3 regions of the Arthrobacter sp. Helios genome follow, and region 3 is predicted to be linked to each of the others. Evidence: predicted binding sites of a transcription regulator. Region 3 holds the regulator's gene; each other region holds the start of a gene.
What was found. Region 3 encodes Rex, which represses fermentation and respiration genes when NADH is low (regulators of the CRP and FNR family bind a similar motif). Its sites were predicted from a motif close to CTTGTGAANNNNTTCACAAG; they were not measured.
Positions count from the first base shown of each region.

Region 1 (5,698 bases), 790 kb from region 3:
GGTGAGGAAGGCAAGGGACTGGAGTACGCCGCCGGCCAGCTGCCCCAGGGCCGCCTGGCCATCGCCGTCGCGTCCTCCGCAGTGGCCCGGACCGTTTATGAAGCAACTCTGCAGTACACGGCAGAGCGCAGTGCCTTTGGGGAACGGATTGCCGATTTCCAGAACAGCCGGTTTGTCCTGGCCGACATCCTGACCGAGGTGGAGGTGACCGAAGCGTATGTGGATTCAGCGGTCCGGGCGTTCAACGAGGGCACGCTGGACGCGGTTTCGGCCGCCAAGGCCAAACTTTGGGCCAGCGAACGGGCCAAGTCCATCACCGACCGCTGCCTGCAGCTGCACGGCGGCTACGGTTACATCATGGAGTACCCGGTGGCCCAGGCTTTCCTCGCTGCCCGCCTGCTGACCATCTTCGGCGGTACCTCAGAAATCATGCGCGAAGTCATCGGCCGCAGCGTTACGGCCTGACACACCCGCCCGCCACCGCAGACCCCTCGCAGAAAGAGCCTCAAAACCAATGACCGTCCGTCCGATCGTTATTCACGGAGAGCCGGTGCTGCACCGCAGGGCCGCCGAAGTCCAGGACTTCAACGAGGAGCTGCGCACCCTGGTGGCAGACATGTACGAAACCATGGATGCGTCCAACGGCGTCGGCCTCGCGGCCCCGCAGGTGGGTGTTGGCCTGCGCCTTTTTACCTTTGACTACCCGAACGACGACGACGCCCCTGACCGCGGGGTCGTCATCAATCCGGTGCTGGTCACGTCCAAGGTTCCGGGTTCTGCTCCGGATCCGGAGGAGGATGTCGAGGGCTGCCTGTCCGTTCCCGGCGAGAATTTCCCCCTGCAGCGTGCTGACTGGGTGCGGATAAGCGGCAAGGATGAGAACGGCAAGCCCGTGCAGTTCGAGGCCACCGACTGGTTTGCCCGGGTCCTGCAGCACGAGTACGACCATCTGGATGGAAAGCTCTACGTGGACCGCCTCAATGAGCGCTGGGGGCGCAAGGCGCGCAAGGTTCTCAAAGCGAACGGCTGGGGTGTTCCGGGTCTGACCTGGATGCCCGGGGTTGATCCGGACCCGTTCGGTCACTAATCCACCATTTTGTAAACATAAAAGCAGTGCCCTTCCGGATTCCCGGGAGGGCACTGCTTTTGTGTGCAGCGATCTGGACTAGACCGTGGCGACCAGTTCCTCGGCGCGGGGGAAAGCCGGCGGGTTCACATGCGCCATTTCTTCCAGCACACGGATGACCTGGCAGCTGTAGCCGTATTCGTTGTCGTACCAGACATACAGGATGGCGTTCTTACCGTTGGAGATAGTGGCAAGCCCGTCGACGATACCGGCACGCTTGGAGCCGACAAAATCGCTGGAAACGACCTCGGGAGAGTCGATGTAGTCGATCTGCTTGTGCAGTTCCGAATTCAGCGACGTCTCGCGCAGGAAGGTGTTCAGCTCATCCTTGGTGGTCTCGGTGTCCATGTTGACGTTCAGGATGGCCATGGAAACATTCGGGGTGGGCACCCGGATGGCGTTGCCGCTGAGCTTGCCGGCGAGCTCAGGCAGGGCCTTGGCAACTGCCTTGGCTGCGCCGGTTTCGGTGATGACCATATTCAGGGCGGCGGAACGTCCGCGCCGGTCACCCTTGTGGAAGTTGTCGATCAGGTTCTGGTCATTGGTGAACGAGTGCACCGTTTCCACGTGCCCGTTCACGATCCCGTACTTCTCGTTGAGCACCTTCAGCACCGGGGTGATGGCGTTGGTGGTGCAGGACGCCGCGGAGAGAATCGTGTCCTCATCGGTGATGCCCTGGTGGTTGATGCCATGAACGATGTTCTTCAGGTCGCCCTTGCCCGGGGCAGTCAGCAGGACCCGCGCGGCGCCCGTGGCGGCCAGGTGCTGGGCCAGCCCTTCTTCGTCGCGCCAGCGGCCGGTGTTGTCGACCACAATGGCGTTGTTGATCCCGTAGGCCGTGTAGTCCACGGTGGCTGGATCGTTGGAGTAGATGACCTGGATCAGGGTGCCATTGGCGAGGATGGTGTTGTTTTCCTCGTCAACCGTGATGGTGCCGGGGAAGGCCCCGTGCACGGAGTCACGGCGCAGCAGGCTCGCCCGCTTGACCAGGTCGTTTTCGGCACCCTTGCGGACCACGATGGCTCGCAGCCGCAGGCCCTGTCCCCCGCCTTCGTGGTCGATCAGGATACGGGCCAGGAGGCGTCCGATGCGTCCGAAGCCATAGAGGACGACGTCGGTGCTGGTCCGCTCGTCGGCGCCGCGCTTGCCTGCCACATCCGCAAGCTCCGAGCGCAGGAAGTCCAGCAGGGAGCTGCCGTTTCCTTCGCGCTGATATTTTGCGTTCATCCTGGCCAGGTCCACGGAGGCTGCACCCAGTTCCAGCTCGGTCAGTGCCTGCAGGATCGGCAGGGTCTCGGCAATGGGCAGCTCAGCGTCGTCGATCTGCCGGGCGAAGCGGTGCGCCTTCAGAATGTCGATAACGGAGCGGTTGACCAGCGGGCGGCCGTGGACCGAGGTAACAACGCTGTTCTCCCGGTAGAGCCGGCCAATGAGAGGGATCATGGCTTCTGCCATCGCCTCCCTGTCCATCCACGCATCCAGGCAGGTATCGGACTTCTGGCTCACAGATCTTCACATCCTTTGTCTCAGCCGGCACTGCTTTGTACCGGTTGGTAAGGCCGGCAGCGCACGCGCCGCCGGCAAGCCCTTTGCAGGGCCGGGTCTACGTAGTTCGCCGCAGTGAAACAGGCGGCAGACAATAACTAAGTGTATTAGGCCACAGCGGGGCTTCCTGAACGCGGCAGGAGATGTTTATCACAAGCAGGGCTGCTGAAGACGGCATTCATGTTCCGTGCAGGACCGCTGCCGGTGCCGGCAGCTGCCCTGGCTATTTTTCCAGCAGCGCTTCCGTGCCCTTGGTTCGCTCCGCTTCATTTCCCGCGTGCTGCGGAGCAGTTGGGAAGGCTTCCGGACGGGCAGTTTTGCCCGCCCCTTCCGGTGTGGTTTCGGCTGGTTCCGGTCCGGGATCCAGGTCCTCCAGATGCCGGACTCCCCGCAGGGGGCCCGCCGCAGCGACCAGCGGCGCCACGAGTGCGATGGCAATTCCTGTCACGATGCCGCCCCGTACTCCCACCGTGCTGGCCAGCACTCCGGCTACCAGTGATGCCACGGCAAGCATCCCCCAGCTCACCATGCGGGTGGCCGATCCCAGCCGTCCCATCATGTCCGGCGGGCAGACACGCTGCCGGAAGCTTGTGGAGACCACAATGTTCATGGAGATGGCCAGCCCGGTCAGGAACAGCCCGAAGAAGCCAGGCAGCATCCCCCACCCCGGCGTCATCAACAGCAGCGAGGCATACCCGGCCACAGCGGGAAACATGGAATAGCGCCAGACAACGCCTGAGCCGAAGCGGTCGGTCAGCCACTTCACGGTTAGCCCGCCCAGCGTTCCGCCGAGAGCGGTGGCAGCCATGAGGAACCCCAGCCAGGTCCCGTTCTGGCCCAGCGTGCGGACGACAAGAAGGACCAGAAGCGAGACAACGATATTGCCGCCAAGATTCCACAGGGCTGCCACCAGCAGGAGGACACGCAGGGGCGTGGTGCTCAACGTGTAGCGCAGGCCTGAGCCCATCTCCCGCCAGATGCGCCGTTTCCCGAAGGCTGCCGGGGGTGTCTGCTCGTCCACCTTCAGCCGCAGGATCGCCGCGAACGAAGCAATCGAGGCGGCAACCTGCACCAGGAGTGAGTTGGACGCGCCGACGGCGGTGGTCAGCCACCCGCCGAGTCCGCGCCCTACGGCGTCGGCTGAGGCCCCGGAACCCGTCATCAGGCCGTTTCCCTCAATCAGTTCTTCCCGCTCCACCGCCCGCGGGATAAGCGCAGCCTCAGCAAGCGTGAAGTACACGGCTGCCAGCCCGGTCAGGAAGGACACCACGAACAGCTGGGGCGTTGACAGCACTCCCAGCCAGTAAGCCACAGGGAGGGTTGCCAGCAGCAGGACCCGGAGCACCAGTGAGATGAGGATGACGGGACGCCGGCGGTGCCTGTCCACGATCACGCCAACGGGCAGCCCGAACAGCAGCCAGGGCAGGAACACCATGCCGGATAGGGCCGCTACGGCAAAGTCACTGGCCCCCAGCTCGACAGCGGCAATGATGGGAAGGGCGATCGCCGTGACGGATCCCCCGAGGATTCCCACGGTCGAGGAAAGCCACAGGGCCCGGAAATTAGCATTGCGGAGCACCAGGTGCTTTCTCGGTGCCGGGTTCGAGACCATTGCCACAGAATAGCCGAGGCCCATGCCAATGCATGACACGGCATGCCCGTGTGGAAAAGTCAGGCAAAATACCGGCGAAACAGGCAACCTGGGTTGTGCGCGGAGCCCGCCGGGCTAAATAATAATCGGCCGGCAACTCACGCGGTACAAATTGTGCAGTACTGCTGGCCGGTGGGGACGGGCTGGCCGATAAGCCGGGTTTTGTGCCTGCCGGCTGTTTCCAGCCGGAAGGTGGCAACCATCCATCTGGGGGCACCGTTGCCGGTACCCTCTAGCGGCCTACCCGGATACTCAGGCGGGCAGCCCTCAAACGCATCCTGTATGGCCTTGCTCCGGGTGGGGTTTACCTAGCTGTCCCGGTCACCCGGGACACTGGTGGTCTCTTACACCACCGTTTCACCCTTACCCGCGGATCAACGCGGGCGGTCTCTTCTCTGTGGCACTTGCCTGCGGGTTTCCCCGAGTGGGCGTTACCCACCACCCTGCCCTGCGGAGCCCGGACTTTCCTCGCCAGGTCCGGCAGCACCGTCCTGACGCGATTGCCTGGCCAACCCGTCCTTCGGTCAATGGTACCCGGCAGCGGAACGTACGATTAATCAGTGCTGATTCTGCTGCCGCCCTCTGAAGGCAAAACACGCCCCGCCGACGGCCCCGTCCTGGACCCTGGGCTGCTCCGCTTCCCGGAACTCACCGATGCCAGGAAGCTCACATTCTCCGCCCTGATGGAGGCCAGTGCCTCCCCCCAGGCGCTGCAGGTCCTGGGGGTCGGCGCCACCCTGGCCGCGGAGGTGGAGCGGAACGCCGCCCTCGACAGCGAGCCCTGCGCTCCGGCCCACCAGGTCTATTCCGGTGTCCTCTACGACGCGCTTGGCTACGGTTCGCTGACGGCCAGCCAGCGCCGACGCGCGGATGACGCCGTTTTGGTGATGTCAGCGCTGTGGGGTGCCATCGGTTTCTCCGATCCGATTCCGGCCTACCGGCTGTCCATGGGAACGAATCTGCCAGGCGTCGGGCGGCTGGCTGCCTTCTGGAAAGCCGTGCAGACGGAACCGCTGGATGACTACGCGGCCGGACACCTGATCGTGGACTGCCGCTCCAGCACCTATGCCGCGGCGTGGCGGCCGGACCCGGCCATCACAGCGGCTGTTAACGTCTTCCAGATCCGCGGCGGTGAACGGAAAGTAGTGTCCCATTTTGCCAAGCACACGCGCGGGGAAATTGCCCGGCATCTGCTGACGCGCGGCGAAGCGGCGCCCGCCACCGTCGGGGAACTGCGTGAGGCGGCCGCCGAGAAGTGGGAAACCGAGCTTGTCCCGGCATCCGGCCGCAAACCGCATCAGCTGAACCTGATCCTCCCCGAGGGCTAGGGGCGGTCCGCCACCAGCTCGACTTCAAAGCCGTCGGCGTTTTCGAGG
Region 1 is NZ_CP095402.1:1,766,712-1,772,409, forward strand. Features, by position in the region: gene ArtHe_RS07905 (acyl-CoA dehydrogenase family protein) at 1-465, shown strand, start outside; gene ArtHe_RS07910 (peptide deformylase) at 515-1,087, shown strand; gene ArtHe_RS07915 (glyceraldehyde-3-phosphate dehydrogenase) at 1,166-2,632, opposite strand; gene ArtHe_RS07920 (MFS transporter) at 2,895-4,250, opposite strand; RNA gene rnpB (RNase P RNA component class A) at 4,458-4,838, opposite strand; gene ArtHe_RS07930 (peroxide stress protein YaaA) at 4,883-5,650, shown strand; gene ArtHe_RS07935 (reverse transcriptase-like protein) at 5,647-5,698, opposite strand, start outside.
Region 1: a site for Rex is predicted at 2,809-2,828, ahead of ArtHe_RS07915 (glyceraldehyde-3-phosphate dehydrogenase). Genes of this name have one in related genera too.

Region 2 (5,698 bases), 1.3 Mb from region 3:
TTTTTCGGAGAGGTACCAGCGGTGTTCCAGGACCTCGTGGACCACCTCTGCCTGCTCCAGTTTGCTGCCGAGCTCACGCGGCACGGACTTGACGATAGGTTCGAAGACCTGGGTCACCCAGAGGTGGGCGCTGAGCTCTTCATCCAGGTCAGGATGGTTGTCGGCACGGTAGGAGTCCAGATCGTTCAGGAGCCGGCGGGCCTGGTTCTCCTGGGCATCGAGCCCGGTGAGGCGGAGCAGGCGGCGCTGGTGGTGGCCGGCGTCGACCACCTTGGGCTGCAGCTGCACCTGCGAGCCATCCGGAGTGGTGCGGATGGTGAGTTCGTCGACGTCGAACCCCAACTCGTTCAGGCGGCGGATCCGGGCATTGACGCGCCAGCGTTCGCCGAGTTCGAAGGACTCCTGCTCGGTGAGCTCTGCCCACAGGTTCCGGTAGCTTTCCATGATGCGTTCGCTGGTGGCGAGCGGATCAACGCTTTCCTCGATCAGGCCGCCCTCGGCCAGGTCCATGAGCTCGCCGGCAATGTTCACCCGGGCAATCTCAAGGTCGTACTCGCGCTGCCCGGGGGAGAGCTCCGGGTAAAGCTCCCCCGTTTCGGCGTCGACCAGGTAAGCGGCGAACGCTCCGGCATCACGGCGGAACAGCGTGTTGGAGAGCGAAACGTCACCCCAGTAGAAGCCTGCGAGATGCAGGCGGACCAGCAGCAGTGCCTGGGCGTCGATCAGCCGGGTCAATGTCACCGCTCGCAGCGTTTGTGAAAACACGGCACGGTAGGGCAGGGAGAACCGAAGGTGCCGGGTCACCAGCACGGGAGCGAGTTCCTCCCCGTCCTTGTCCGTGCGGCCGGTAATCACGGCCACGGGAGCAACACACGGGATATTGAGCCGCCGCAGCTTGCGGAGCATCTCGTACTCCCGCAGGGCCACCCGTTCGCTGGTCTCCTTGATCGCGATGAGGGAATCGCCAAGTTTGGCGAACCGTACAACGTGCCTGGAAATGCCGCGGGGGAGCGCCGCGAGGTTCTCTTTGGGCCACTCCTCCAGCGGGATGGACCAGGGGAGATCCAGCAGCGCCGGGTCCATGGAAGCAGCGGTGATATGGAGGGAACCCAGCGGAGCCTGGGACTCATCGGTCTGGTCCCGCGGGGGAGTTCCGGGCTGCTCTCGGTCCGTGGGTTCATCGCGCTGGTTGGCGCGCGCAGCTTCAGTCATGGGCGGCATGCCTTCTGTGGGCTCTGTACTAAACCGGCGGTTTGTTAAACCGGTGCGGTGGCCTTCTCCCAGCAGTCTAGTTCAGGGAAAAGGCCACCGCACTTGTACGGAACCGCCGGGCCTAGGCCTCGTCTGCGAGCCGCTCTCCCGTGCTGGTGTCGAACAGGTGCACGTGGCCCGGCTTCGGCCGGACAAACAGTGTGTCGCCCTTGGCCGGCGGCTTCCGGGCATCCACCCGGGCCGTGATCTCGTGTTCCTGGCCGTCCAGGAACGTGTGGCCGTACACGAAGGCATCCGCCCCGAGTTCCTCAACCACGTCAACTTCCACCTTCAGGCCCTCGCCTTCAGCGGCGATGTCCATGTCTTCGGGCCGCACTCCGAAGGTGACGGTGTTGCCTGCTGCGGCGTCGAGGATGCTCCGCGGAACCGGATAGACCGTGCCGCCGAAGCTGACACCGCCCTCGGTGACCGGCAGCTCGAGCAGATTCATGGCGGGTGAGCCCATAAAACCGGCGACGAACACATTCAGCGGCTTGTCATAGAGGTTGCGCGGGGTATCAACCTGCTGCAGGATCCCGTCCTTGAGGACCGCAACCCGGTCGCCCATGGTCATGGCTTCCACCTGGTCGTGGGTGACGTAGACCGTGGTGACGCCGAGGCGGCGGGTCAGGGACGCAATCTGGGTGCGGGTCTGGACGCGCAGCTTGGCGTCCAGGTTGGAAAGGGGCTCATCCATCAGGAACACCTGCGGATTGCGCACGATGGCCCGTCCCATCGCCACCCGCTGGCGCTGCCCGCCGGAGAGTGCCTTGGGCTTGCGGTCCAGGTAGTCCTCGAGGTCCAGCAGCTTTGCTGCCTCGCGGACGCGGTCAAGCCGTTCTTCCTTGGGGACGCCGGCGATCTTCAGGGCGAAGCCCATGTTGTCCGCGACGGACATGTGCGGATACAGCGCATAGTTCTGGAAAACCATGGCGATGTCGCGGTCTTTGGGAGGAACGTCGGTGACGTCACGGTCACCGATGAGAATGCGCCCGGAATCGACGTCTTCCAAGCCTGCCAGCATGCGCAGGGAGGTGGACTTGCCGCAGCCCGAGGGGCCGACGAGCACCAGGAATTCGCCGTCGGCGATTTCCAGGCTGAGGTTGTCGACTGCGGGGCGGTCAGTGCCCGGATACAGCCTTGTAGCGTGGTCGAACGTTACCGTTGCCATGGTGTTTCCCTTCACGGGCAGGTACGTGCCCGACGATCCGTTGTGAATGGGTGGATATGTATTTTTGAAGCAGCGTGATGGACGCCGTGTGGCGTCCATCACGCTTAGTATGCCACGCCTGTAAAGAGGGCAGAAGGAAACGAGGTGGCCGGGAGGTTAATTTTCGACGGCGGCGCGGCGCAGCTGCAGCAGGTGCTCCAGCACCTCGGCGAAATCCGCGGTCGAGTCCACCCGGAAACCGGCGGCGGTGGCACCCGGTCCCACCTTGATTCCCACGTCACCGCGCTGCAGTGCAGCGAACCCGTGTTCGTCCGTGACGTCGTCGCCGGCGAACAGCACGGCCTCCGCACCGGTCAGCTCACGCAGCGCGCGGATGCCTTCGCCCTTATTGGAGTGCACCACTGATGCCTCGAGCACCCGCTTGCCGTCCGTCACCTGTACGCCGTCGAGCTCGCCCAGCCGGATGCGGGCGGCATCAACCGCCGCGGAGGCGACGTCGTCGGGGGCTCCCCGGGTATGCAGGACGACGCCGGCAGGTTTGTCCTCTAGCCGGCACCCCGGCGAAGCGTCCACCACGGACGCAACGGCCTGCCGGGCACGGGCCAGCAGTTCCGCCTGCTCCGGCGTGAGCTGCAGCGGCTGCGCGTTGGGCCCGGTCCAGGTCTCAGCTCCATGGCTGCCGACCAGCAGTGTTTCCGGCTCGGGGCTGGCAGCGTGGCGCAGGCTTGCCAGTGCCCGCCCGGAAATCAGGGCGGTTGAGGTGTGCGGCATACCCGCCAGTGCGCGGAGCGCGGCGGCTGCTGCCGGCAGCGGCCGGGCATCTTCGGCGCGTTCAACGAGCGGTGCCAGGGTGCCGTCGAAGTCCACGGCGACCAGCAGCTCGTCAGCTGTGGCCAGAGTGGCCAGGGCGGTGCGGAGCTCCATGGGGATCATCGCTGCTCACCTTCCATCCGCAGGGCGCTGAGGAAGTTCTGGGACCAGCGCTCGACGTCGTTCTGCAGGACCTGCCGCCGCATCAGGCGCATCCGGCGCTGGGCCTCGCGGGGCTGCATGCTGATCGCGTTGACGATCGCGTCTTTCAGCCGGTCAATGTCGTGCGGGTTGACCAGCACGGCTTGCCGCAGCTGATCTGCGGCACCGGCGAACTCGCTGAGCACCAGGGCACCGGTGTTCTCAGTGCGGGCCGCCACGTATTCCTTGGCGACCAGGTTCATGCCGTCCCGCAGGGCGGTCACCAGCATGACGTCCGAAGCCAGGTAGAGGGCAACCATTTCCTCCACCGGGTAGGAGTGGTGCAGGTAGCGGATGGCTGTGTTGCTCATCGTGTCGTACGTGCCGTTGATCCGGCCCACGGTGCCTTCGACCTCTTCGCGCAGCAGCCGGTACTGTTCCACGCGCTCGCGGCTGGGGCTGGCGACCTGGATCAGGGCCGCGTCCTCCACGCTGATCCGGCCGTCTTCCAGGAGCTCGCCGTAGGCCTTCAACCGGTGGCTGATGCCCTTGGTGTAGTCCAGGCGGTCCACGCCGAGCAGGATGACTTCGGGATTGCCGAGCTCGCGGCGGATCTGCTTGGAGCGCTCGATGACGTCCTCGCGCTTGGCGAGTTCGGTGATCTGGTGAACATCGATGGAGATCGGGAAGGCCTCGGCACGCGAAACGTAGCTGGAGCCGTCCTCGCCGGTGACGTGCACCTGCTGCTGGCGGACCGAATGCCCGGCGAACCGGCGGACGCAGCGCAGGAAGTTCGCGGTGTCGCTGGGACGCTGGAAACCGATCAGGTCCGCGCCGAGCAGGCCGGCGATGATGTCCTTGCGCCAGGGCAGCTGGGCGAAAATCTCCAGCGGAGGAAACGGAATGTGGTTGAAGAACCCGATCTTCAGGTCCGGCCGGAGGCTGCGCAGCAGCTGCGGCACCAGCTGCAGCTGGTAGTCCTGCACCCAGACAGTGGCACCCTCGGCGGCGACCTCGGCGGCGGCTTCAGCGAAGCGGCGGTTCACCGTGCGGTAGGAATCCCACCAGGTCCGGTGGAACTCCGGCGGGGCGATGACGTCGTGGTAGAGCGGCCAGAGCGTGGCGTTGGAGAAACCCTCGTAGTACAGCTCCACCTCGGAGGCGCTCAGCGGCACCGGACGCAGGTGCATGTTGCCGTGGTCGAAGGGTTCCAGGGATTCGTCCGGCGCTCCATGCCAGCCAACCCACGCGCCGTCGGCCTTTGCCATCACCGGAGCCAGGGCCGTGACCAGCCCGCCGGGGGAGCGGCGCCAGGAGTCTCCGTTGCCGTCTGATACCCGGTCTACGGGCAGCCGGTTGGAGACCACAATGAAGTCGTAATCGCCGTACCCGTCCGTTGAAATCTCTGTTTTCGATTCCGCGGCAACAGCGTTCACTTTTTGCACTCCTAAGTCGACTTGTCTCTTTGCCACTCTATCCAACCGGGGAAACTTTGTACCGCCCCGAAACGTTGTCGATGGGGTGCGGGGATATCGTTGTCCCTGAAGCACTGTGTTGCCCGATGCCGCCGTGAGGGCGGCCGCTTGAGAGACATGAGGAAATATGAGTGACCGGAACCCCAAGCCGACCAAGGCTGACCGTCAAGCTGCAGCGCGCGAAAAGGCCCGTGCCCTGCGTGAGGCGCAGCTGAAGAAGGAACGCCGCAACAAGCTCCTGACACGCTGGGGCATTGTGGTCGGGATCGTCGCGGTCCTCGTGATCATCGCCGTCGTCGTCATCAACAGCGTCCGCGGCGGCATCCCGGATGCAGGTCCGGCACCTGCCAACGGCAACATTAACGGCGGCATTACCCTCACCTCGTCCTCCACATTGGAACCGACGGAGCCGCTGGAAGTGGACGTCAATAACCTGCCCGAGGCAACGACCACCAACGCCGCCGGCGAAACCGTTCCCGCCGGCGTCGAAGCAGCAGCGCCGGGCGAACCCGTCCAGATCGTGGAGTACGTGGACGTCAACTGTGTGCACTGCGCTGACTTCGCCTCCACTTACGGGTCCCAGATCGAATCCTGGCTCGACGCCGGCGAGGTCACGTACGAATACCGCACGGTTGCCTTCCTGGACCGCGGTTCACCCACGAACTACTCCTCGCGCGGCGCCAATGCCGCTGCCTGCGTGGCTGATTCCAGCCCCGAGTCCTACTGGGGCTTTATGAAGGCGATCTTCGCGCAGTACCCGAACGGCGAAATCGACAACGCTGCGATGGTCGATATGGCCGAGGCTGCCGGTGCCACGGACGTCCAGGACTGCATCAGCAATGATGGTTTC
Region 2 is NZ_CP095402.1:5,284-10,981, forward strand. Features, by position in the region: gene ArtHe_RS00025 (DUF4032 domain-containing protein) at 1-1,212, opposite strand, end outside; gene ugpC (sn-glycerol-3-phosphate ABC transporter ATP-binding protein UgpC) at 1,334-2,422, opposite strand; gene otsB (trehalose-phosphatase) at 2,579-3,355, opposite strand; gene ArtHe_RS00040 (trehalose-6-phosphate synthase) at 3,352-4,809, opposite strand; gene ArtHe_RS00045 (thioredoxin domain-containing protein) at 4,976-5,698, shown strand, end outside.
Region 2: a site for Rex is predicted at 2,462-2,481, ahead of ugpC (sn-glycerol-3-phosphate ABC transporter ATP-binding protein UgpC). Genes of this name have one in related genera too.

Region 3 (5,698 bases):
GTGGCCACTTCTACAACGCGTAGTAATTGTATTATGCGCCAGGAATGTTCGCGGCGCCGGGCAGCAGGTCAGCGGAGGGCTCGGCATACCGGACGCCGGTAAGGGTTCCGCCGTCGAAATCCAGGGTGGTGACTGAGGTCAGCGTGCATTCCCGGTTGCGGGGGTCGTGCCAGAGGCGGCGCCCCTCGGCGGCCAGGCGGGTGACCCAGATCGGCAGCTGATGGCTGACCAGCACCGCTTCGGCACCGTCGCCGCCCAGCTCCAGGGCGCGGATCCGCGCGTCCTCCACGGCGGCCATCACCCGTTCCACCTGCGCGGCATACGGCTCGCCCCACGAAGGCTTCATCGGATTCCGCAGGAGCGGCCAGTATTTTGGATTCCGGAGCCGGCCTTTGACGCCGGAGAGGCCTTCGAAGCGGTTCTCAGCTTCCAGGATCCGTTCATCGGTGGAGATCTCCAGCCCGAGTGCCGACGCGATGGGCGCAGCCGTTTCCTGGGCACGGGTCAGGGGCGAGGCGACCAGGTGCACCAGCTTTGCGCCGCCGCTGCGTTGCTCCTGAAAATAGGACGCTACGCGGCGCGCCATCTCCTGGCCCAGGGCTGAAAGGTGGAATTCGGGCAGGCGGCCATACAGAACACCGTCCGGGTTGAAGACTTCGCCGTGGCGGACGAGGTGGATCGAGGCTCGGGACATGACTTCAAGTCTCGCAGAGACACCTGTGAAGATTAAATCTTCACAATCACTTGAACCTTTGAGCAATGTGTGTCAAGCTTGATGCAAATGCATCTACTGGTAGCGTTGCAACCGCAGCACTGCCGACTATCACAGGAGTAAAAACATGATCCCCACCGGTCTTAACGCAGGCACCTGGAACCTCGACTCTTCCCACAGCGAGGTCGGCTTCACCGTCCGCCACGCCGGCATCAGCAAGGTCCGCGGCAGCTTTGACAAGGTCACCGCCGTCCTGGAGGTCGGCCAGAGCCTGAGCGATTCGAAGCTCAGCGCCGTGATCGACGCTGCGTCCTTCAACTCCAACGACGCCAACCGCGACGCCCACATCAAGAGCGCTGACTTCTTCGACGTTGAGCAGTTCCCGGAACTGTCCTTCACCGCCACGGGTGTTGAAGGTTCGGGCGAAAACTACAAGGTCACGGGCGATCTCACCATCAAGGGCATCACCCACCAGGTCACCCTGGACGTTGAGTTCAACGGCGTTGCTGTTGACCCCTTCGGCGCCACCCGCGCCGGTTTCGCCGGGACCACCTCCATCAGCCGCAAGGAGTTCGGCCTGACCTGGAACGCAGCCCTCGAAACCGGCGGCGTACTGGTCGGCGACAAGGTCACCATCAACCTGGACGTAGCCTTCGTCGCTGCGTAAGCATTCCGCTTCCCACCCGCGAAAGGCCCGGAACGCCCTACGGCGTACCGGGCCTTTCGCATACCCGGTTCACCCGCGCGGGGTCCGGGAGCAGGTGTTCCAGGTCTCCCGTGCGGTGTGGAGGGCTAGACTGGAGCTGACTTCGCAGACGGGGGATCTGCCCACTGACCGGCACTGACCAGGCACCATCCTCCGGCAGACCATCCACACGGCAGGCGGCTGACATGAGCACTCCCAACACCCCCGAACCCCATGACCCCCAACGCACTGAAGGAACGCCCGCCGGCAGTCCTGGTTCCCAGGGTGTCAACGGCAGCGATCAGGGCCAGGGCAGCGGACCGGCTCCGCAGCGCCCCGAGCCGCGCTACGGACAGTACAGCCAGCCCGAACAGCCTCAGGTCCCTCCGCATGCCGGCCAGCCGGACCAGCCGGGGACACCAGCGCAGCCGGACCAGCAGGGCAGCTACGGACAGGGCCCAGCGGGCCAGCAGCCCGGCGCCTACGGCCAGAATCAGTACGGGCAGGGCCAGTACGGCCAGAACCAGTACGGGCAAGGCCAGCAGCCCGGCACATATAGCCAGGGCCAGTATGGGCAAGGGCAGTATGGCCAGACGCCGTACGGATACCAGGCCGCGCAGCCCTCGGGTTATGCCTACCCCGGCGGGCCGGCCAGCCAAGCCGGGCCTAAGGGGCCGGCCCCGCGTGAGGTGATGATCGGTTTCTGGCTCATCCTGGCCGCCGGCGTCCTGGCCTTCATCAACAACCTGATTACGTCGTTCAACCTTCCGGACCTGCTCACCCCCTCCCAGATCCAGGATCTTCGGCAGACAAACATCGATGTCCAGGATGTCAGTGGATTCCTGATTACCTTCTCGGTCGTCATCGCCCTGATTGGTTTGGGGCTGTACGTCCTGATCGCGCTGTTTGTCCGAAAGGGCCACAACTGGGCACGCATTGTCGGGACCGTCTTTGCTGCCTTCTCCATCTTCGGCCTGCTGGTTTCCCTCCCGGCCTACTTCATGTCGGCACTGGGGATCCTGTCCCTGCTGTCCACTTTGGTCGGAATCGCGGGCATCGTGATGCTCTACCTCAAGCCCAGCAATGCCTTTTTCCAGCGGCACCAGTACAACCCGTACCGCCCGTACTAAAGCAGGTTGCAACAATCTAGCCGAAGGCAGTGCGGGTTCACCGCCGAAGTGGTCACAGCAGGGAGCCGGGGACGTAGCGTTTAATGCTCCACGGGGGCCTGCGGGTTCTTCGTGGAGCACCACTTTCCGGTCTCCTGAAGGCGGCGACGACTATGACGACTCCCCCTGCAGCACCCGATTCTCCCGGCGCTGTCCCGAGTACCCAGGGAACGGGTTCCGCGCATCAGCGCAGCGCGGTCCGGCGAAACCGGCACAGCGCCGAAGCTTCAGCGGAACTGGACGCGCCGGACCACGCAGCACCCAATGCATCCCAGGGCCGCCAGTGGCGGCCCTGGCCAAGCATCGCGCTCAGGCAGGCAATCCACGGCAGATCCGCGTCCAGGCGGCGCGCCACCGCAGCCCACCGGTCCCGTGAGCTGGAGCTCGAGGTATCCGGGACGGCAGCTCAGTCCGCCGCCGGTTCCGGCGCTGACTTCACCGGGCCCGGCGCTGGGTCCACCGGGTCCACCCGGTCCGGCGCAGAGTCCGGCGCACCTGCTGCTGATCCGGGCCTGGACCTGACCACCGCCCGGCGGCCGCGGCGCCAGGCGGCGGAAGCCCAGCCAGCGGCTAAGCTGCCGCCCCGTCCGGAGCATCCGCCCGCTCCCGCGCCCGAACCTCCCCGGCGGCTCCCGGACCGCCGTCCGCGGCTCCGGGCCCCCTTTGCTGTCAACGTTGCTGCCGTCCTCATAGCAGCAGCCGGTGCCCTGCTCCTGGTTGTGGGATTCCGGGCCGCCCTGGACCCCGGCAGGCCCTTCCCTGACGTAGCCCTGCAGCTCCAGCAGCTCAAGGTCCCGCCTGAATCTGTGCTTGCCGTGGTGCGGGTCGCCGATGCCGCCGTCGCGGTCGTGACGTTTGGTCTCTACATTTTCCTGGCCACCCTCGTCCGCGAGGGCAGGAACTGGGCGAGGGTGTGCTGCTGCCTGCTGATCACGGCATCCCTCTTCTTTGGGATCAGGGACAACCTGTCACAGCATGTCGGCGCGGCCCTGCTTGCGGGTACCGGCCTGGCGCTTACTTTCCTGCCGCGCGCAGCTCGTTATTTCGCTCAGCGCCGGTCCGGTCCGCTGCAGCGGTAGGCAGCGGCAGCCTGCCGTGAGGATGCGGTGGTTCAGGGGTCAGGATTGAGCGGTACAGAGGTCAGCGGAGCAGTCGCGCCTGGGCGTCCGTAGCCAGGGCGGAAACCTGGGCCCGCTGTGCGTGGTAGGCCAGGATCTGCAGCTCCGTTGCCATGTCGACTTTTCGGATCTGCACTTCCGCGGGAGCCTGCAGGACCACGGGGGCGAAGCTCAGGATGCTCGTGATCCCGGCATCCACCAGCCGGTCGCACATCCCCTGAGCTGCTTCCGCAGGCACAGCCAGCACGGCCATGTTGGCCCGGGTTTTTTCCAGGATGCTTTCCATCGCCTCGACCGGACTGATCCTGAGCCAGCCGACCTCCTGGCCGACTGCCATCTGGTCCGCGTCGAACAGGGCCACCACTTCAAAGCCGCGGGAACCGAATCCGGGATATCCGGCAAGTGCACGGCCCAGGTGTCCGGCCCCCACAATTGCCACGCGCCAGTCCAGTGTCAGGCCCAGGGCCGCGGAAATCTGCCCGCTCAGGTAGGGAACGTCGTAGCCTACGCCGCGGGTGCCGTAGGAGCCGAGATACGAAAGGTCTTTCCGCAGTTTGGGGGAATTGACCCCGGCGGCCTCGGCCAGTTCCTCGGAGGAGACCCGTTCGATCCCTTCCGTCATCATGGTGCCCAGCACCCTGAGGTAGACGGTCAGCCGGGCAAGGGAAGCAGGTGGGATGTGCCGCCCGTGGCCAGATGCCGCCGGGCTGACCAGGTCTCGTTCATCCGGGATACTCACTTCTGCAACTCCGTCATGTCCTCAGCACCGGGTCGGTCCCTGCGGACCGCCGGCCCGGTAATTTCCCACTCTAGGACCGCTGCTGCTGCCTGACCAAGTGGGTTTTGCCATCCGTGTCCCCCATGCGGCTGCGTATTACGCGGCCAGCAGGCGCCGGAGCCGCGCCTCATCGATCTGCCAGAAATCACGCTGGACCCCGTCAATCATCAGCACCGGGATCTCCTCCGCGAAGCGGTCCAAAAGATCCGGGTCCTGCTCGATTGACCTTTCCTGCCAAGGAATCCCGAGGTCCTTCGAGACCCGGTCAACGATCTGCCTGGCATCTTCGCAGAGGTGGCAGCCGGGGCGGGTGAGCAGGAGGAGGTCGGGAACCGAGGGGCGGGAGCCGGGATCATTCATGACATCAAAGATAGTCCCCTGCGCGGCACGTCGGCGCGGGCCTTGTGTTTTTCAGTAGACTCAATGCATGCCCCGATCCCGTGCCATCCGAGCCGCTGATTCACCGGCCGCGGCAGGTACCCCGGGAGAAGCAGCGTTTTTCGACGTCGACAACACACTGATGCGCGGCGCCAGCCTGTTCCATGTGGCGCGGAAAATGTACCAGCGCAGGGTCTTCACCCTCCGTGAAGCGGCGGGCTTCGCCGCTAAGCAGCTGCGGTTTATGCTCCAGGGCGAGAACCTGAAAGACGTCCACAGCGTGCGCGATGCCGCGCTGGCCTTCGCGACCGGGCTCGCCGCCGAGGACGTCCGGACGCTGGGCGAAGAAGTCTACGACGAGATGATCGTTTCCAAGATCTGGCCTGGGACCAGGGCGCTGACCGAGCAGCATATGAAGGCCGGGCGCCCGGTCTGGCTGGTGACCGGAACTCCCGTGGAGGTGGCGTCGGTGATCGCGAGCCGGCTGTCCCTGACCGGGGCCCTGGGCACGGTCAGCGAAGTAACCGATGGCCTCTACACCGGGCGCCTGGTTGGCGAGTTCCTGCACGGCCCGGCCAAGGCCGAGGGCGTCCGGGTCCTGGCCAAGCAGGAGGGGCTGGACCTCTCCCGCTGCTGGGCCTACAGCGACTCCTTCAACGACGTTCCGCTGCTGACCCTCGTTGGCCACCCCGTAGCCATCAATCCCGATGCCCGCCTGCGCCGGCACGCCCGGGAACACAACTGGCCGGTCTACGATTTCCGGTCGGGCCGCCGGGCCGCAACGTTCGGGCTCAAGACCGCATCCGTGGCCGGGGCTGCCTACGGACTGTGGCGGGGGTTCTCCTGGGTCCGCTCACG
Region 3 is NZ_CP095402.1:2,559,749-2,565,446, forward strand. Features, by position in the region: gene ArtHe_RS11575 (histidine phosphatase family protein) at 32-694, opposite strand; gene ArtHe_RS11580 (YceI family protein) at 840-1,379, shown strand; gene ArtHe_RS11585 (hypothetical protein) at 1,604-2,527, shown strand; gene ArtHe_RS11590 (hypothetical protein) at 2,680-3,645, shown strand; gene ArtHe_RS11595 (redox-sensing transcriptional repressor Rex) at 3,707-4,423, opposite strand; gene ArtHe_RS11600 (glutaredoxin family protein) at 4,559-4,822, opposite strand; gene ArtHe_RS11605 (HAD-IB family hydrolase) at 4,890-5,698, shown strand, end outside.